2 regions of the Neobacillus sp. GCM10023253 genome follow, and region 1 is predicted to be linked to the other one. Evidence: predicted binding sites of a transcription regulator. Region 1 holds the regulator's gene; the other holds the start of a gene.

Region 1 (2,412 bases):
GAATTTTAGACTTTACGATGGAACCATTAGTTTCAGTCGATTTTAATACGAATGAACATTCCGCCATTATCGATGGACTTTCCACGATGGTAATGGGGACAAGAAAAGTAAAAGTATTGGCTTGGTATGATAATGAGTGGGGCTATTCTACACGTGTAGTCGACTTAAGTTTACTTGTCGCCGAAGAAATGGCTAAAATGTCGCAGGTAAAGGTTAGCTAAATAAGATAAGATTAAAAAGAGGTTGCTTTACAGGCACCTCTTTTTATATTTTCCGGATATTGATATACACTAGAAACAAAGGTTTACAAGGAGGAACGCTAATGACGATTTTATTGGGGCTCTTTACCCGTTTTAAAAGACAAATTGAAACAACAGATAAACAAACTGATGATTCTTTAAAAACTCATTATTATAAAGGGACATTCAATCAGGTTTTCGATTCAGTAGAACAAATTTTTAAAGAAGATGCTGATTGCCATGTTACAACGGTTTCTAAGGAGCACGGCGAGATTGCTGTTGATATCCAGAAGCCCTTTCCATGTTTTCTTATTGCAACAATTGTCTCTGTTAAACCGATGGAAACAGCTGTGGATTTCACTATTTCATCCGAAAAGTTCGCAATGCTTGGGACCTATCCGGAATTAAAAAAACGTATTGTCGCCTACTATAAGCGAATTAGCCAAATACATACCAATATTGGAACAGGAAAAAACTATTAATACTTTTACTTGTGAAAAGGTGTTCTTTTTTATAAGATAATAGTAAGAATTGCTGCGGAAAATGTTCGGATTTACCTATTAGATTTGGAGTTGGTTTAGGAGATGAAATGCCCTTCATGTCAGAATTATGGCACACGCGTACTTGATTCCCGGCCCGTGGATGAGGGACGTGCAACACGAAGAAGACGAGAATGCGAAGAATGCGGGTACCGTTTTACTACATTTGAGAAAATCGAAGAGATTCCTTTAATTGTCGTCAAAAAGGAAGGAACGAGGGAAGAATTCAGCCGCGATAAAATCCTGCGCGGGCTTATTAAGGCATGTGAAAAGCGCCCTGTTGCTTTAAAGGAATTAGAGGACATTACACATGGTGTAGAGAAAGCTCTTCGAAGTCAGGGTGTTTCCGAAATTAAAAGTGATGAGATTGGCGAAATGGTGATGGACAGGCTCTCAAAAGTAGATGAGGTTGCATATGTCCGCTTTGCATCAGTTTACCGCCAATTTAAAGATATCAATGTTTTTATCGAAGAATTAAAAGAATTAATGAACAAAGAGAAATTATAAAGAGCTGTTTCGGCTCTTTTTTAGCTAATAGGAAAGGTTTGAATGAAAATGGCGCAGCATTGGCAGGAAATACTTCCAATCGATCGTTATATTGTTACCGCTAATGGACTGCTGCATGAGTATGACCGAAAAGTGCTGACATTTTTATACCAGCCTTTAATTGGGTCAACTTGCTTTAGCTTGTATATGACACTCTGGGCTGAACTGGAAGAAAATCGATTATGGTCGGAATCCTCCACACACCATTTATTAATGAATCTACTAGGTCGGAATCTAAATGAAATCTATGAAGCACGCCTAAAACTTGAAGGAATCGGCTTGGTGAAGACTTATGTTAAAACGGAGGATGAGGTGCGTTCCTTTATTTATGAACTCCACCCTCCGTTAAGCCCGGACCAGTTTTTTTTGGATGGTATGCTTAACATTTATCTTTATCGTAAAATTGGAAAAAATCATTTTTCCCGTTTAAAACGCTTTTTCTCGGAACAGCAAATCCCAAAAGGTACCGGATATCAGGAAACCACTAAGGCGTTTCAGGAAGTGTTTATGTCAGCAACACCCGGTACTATCCAATATATGCAGGATAACTCTGAGGATCTTGCTGCCGATACTGACCAGCACTTTATAGGGCGTCACGATTCAAGTGGTGTGCAAATTGATATCGGTACGTTTGATTTTGATCTGCTTATCGCCGGTTTAAATGAATCGCTTGTCCCGAACAAAGCTTTAAACCATAAGGTAAAAGAGGTTATTAGTAAACTCGCATTTCTTTATAATATCGATGCTATTCAAATGAAAAATATTATTCTCAGTGCTGTTAATGAGGCAAATGAAATTGATTTGGAAGAGTTGCGAAAAGCTGCGCGTGATTGGTATCAATTTGTGAACTATGACCAGCTGCCGACACTCATCGAACGTACCCAACCGGCTGCCCATCGGGTTCAAACGGAAGAGCCAAAAACAAAGGAAGAGAAGCTCATTCATTATTTGGAAACAACGTCCCCTTTGCAGTTTTTAAAAGACCTGTCGGGAGGGGCAGAACCATCAAAATCGGAAATTGAGCTGATTGAAGAGATCATGTTCAATCAAAAGCTTCTTCCAGGTGTTTTAAATGTGCTGATGCATTT
Region 2 (2,412 bases), 270 kb from region 1:
GGAGGCAGAGGCGTTCTCCATGAGCATGAACTGACATACAGCGTCATTGTTTCAGAGGAGCATCCAGCAATGCCCAAAACAGTTACTGAAGCTTATCGTGTTATTTCTGAAGGGATTTTAAAAGGATTTCATCAACTGGGACTAGAAGCATATTTTGCTGTTCCGAAAACAGCAGAGGAACGGGATGCCTTAAAAAATCCTAGGTCCGCGGTTTGCTTTGATGCCCCCAGCTGGTATGAGTTGGTGGTGGAAGGGCGCAAGGTCGCAGGAAGTGCTCAAACACGGCAGAAGGGTGTCATTCTCCAGCATGGCTCGATTCTTTTGGATCTGGATGAAGAAAAGCTTTTTAGCTTATTCAAATACCCGAATGACCGGGTGAAGGAGCGGATGAAAAAAGCATTCAAGGATAAGGCTGTTGCCATTAATGCGATTAGTCCGCGAAGGATTACTCTCGATGAGGCCAAGGAAGCTTTTTATAAAGGATTCGCAGAAGGTTTAAATATTGAGCTTGAATCCTATCAGTTGACAGATGAAGAGCTTGCCTATGTTAATAAGCTCGCAAAAGAACGGTATGAAAATGATGAGTGGAATTTTAAGAGATGACTTGCTAAAGCGGCTTTGCCGCTTTTTTCCTATTTCATTGGAGGCAACCGGCGAAAATTGTTAAAATTTCTCGTTTTATAGCGAAAATTGCACTATATCTTTTATTTTCTCGTGAATCTATTTATTTTAAAGTTTGACAAAATAATTGTTTTTTGCATGACATACAATATATAGGGGTGTCGAAAATATTTTCGGTACTATATATTGATTTTTTGTTGCCATGCTATGTTCATATATGGTAACTTAAATTTATTAAATCAACTAGATAAGCAAAAGCTTACTAGATTCTTACACAAGATAGAGAATATATAGATAAAGGAGTTGTATTCATGTCTGTAGTTTTTAGACAAGAATTGAATATTGATTTTGGGAGGTTGAATGAGGATATCCGCCTATTTCCACAGGTGCACCCGGTCACCCCTGATATGAAAATAACTCACAAGGGTGTTTCGCGTTTAGTCATGTTAGACCGCTACACCTTCAAAGATACTGAAAAAATCACCCTCACAAATGGCGACTTTGTTGTTCTTACGATTAAAGAAGATCCAAAATTCCCGGCACGCGGCTTAGGATACATTCAGGAAATCGATTGGGAGAAGAAGAAAGCTAAGGTTTTAGTAGAAGAGGAATTTAGAGGTGTCCTCGATGGTGAAGCAGCAGAAACTGGAGTTATTTTTAGTTCGCTCGATGTCATTGAGAAGCCGTTAGAGCTTTTCTATGAGCAGATTGCTAAACGTGTTGCGACTGGCATTGCTGCTGTAGAAGAGACGGAAGAGAAGCGCATCGAATGGACAGAAAAGTTCTATCAAGAGCTAGTGAGCTTGAACTTCATTCCGGCCGGCCGTGTTCTTTATGGCGCGGGATCTGGCACTGAGGTAACTTATTTCAACTGCTATGTAATGCCGTTCGTAGCGGATTCCCGTGAAGGAATCTCTGACCACCGCAAGCAGGTAATGGAAATCATGAGCCGCGGCGGCGGTGTTGGAACCAATGGTTCGACATTACGGCCAAGGAATACCTTGGCAAGAGGCGTAAACGGCAAATCGTCTGGTTCGGTTTCTTGGTTAGATGATATTGCGAAGTTGACTCACCTTGTTGAGCAGGGTGGCTCGCGCAGGGGCGCCCAGATGATCATGCTGGCGGACTGGCATCCTGACATCATTGAATTCATTATTTCTAAGATGCAAAATCCTAGAATCCTTAGATTCTTAATTGAAAATACATCTGATGAAACAATCAAAAAGCTTGCTAAAGAAAAGCTGAAATTTAAACCATTCACCCTTCAAGAAGAAGCGATGTACCAAGGAATTGTAAATTATAAAAACATTCCTGGTTATGGTGGTTTCAGCGAATCAATTATTGCAGATGCTGAGGAAAAACTCGCAACTGGCGGTACTTATTCAGTTCATAATCCAGAGTTCCTCACTGGAGCAAACATCTCTGTTTGCTTGACGAAGGAATTTATGGAAGCTGTTGAAAATGATGGTGAATATGAACTTCGTTTCCCTTACGTAGAAAACTACGACCAAGAGGAAATGAAAATCTATAATGAAAAATGGCATGAAGTTGGAGATGTTCGTGAGTGGGAAAGACTGGGCCATAAAGTTCGTGTGTACAAAAAAATTAAGGCAAAAGAACTTTGGAACTTAGTTAATATTTGTGCGACTTACTCTGCAGAACCTGGTATCTTCTTCATTGATAATGCAAATGACATGACAAATGCTAAAGCATATGGTCAGCAGGTAGTAGCAACGAATCCATGTGGTGAGCAGCCTCTTGCACCATTTTCCGTCTGTAACCTTGCTGCAG

The links. The regulator NrdR, encoded in region 1, represses ribonucleotide reductase genes. The targets are predictions, from matches to a motif close to AACACNATATATNGTGTT.
Region 2: the regulator NrdR is predicted to act here: its motif matches at 764-781, upstream of ACFPA1_RS15560 (vitamin B12-dependent ribonucleotide reductase).

What each region holds. Positions count from the first base shown of each region.
Region 1 covers NZ_JBHSHV010000012.1:570,499-572,910, reverse strand. Annotated here, with positions in the region: gene ACFPA1_RS16985 (glyceraldehyde-3-phosphate dehydrogenase) at 1-221, shown strand, start outside; gene ACFPA1_RS16980 (hypothetical protein) at 323-721, shown strand; gene nrdR (transcriptional regulator NrdR) at 824-1,285, shown strand; gene ACFPA1_RS16970 (replication initiation and membrane attachment family protein) at 1,334-2,412, shown strand, end outside.
Region 2 covers NZ_JBHSHV010000012.1:296,100-298,511, reverse strand. Annotated here, with positions in the region: gene ACFPA1_RS15565 (lipoate--protein ligase family protein) at 1-603, shown strand, start outside; gene ACFPA1_RS15560 (vitamin B12-dependent ribonucleotide reductase) at 933-2,412, shown strand, end outside.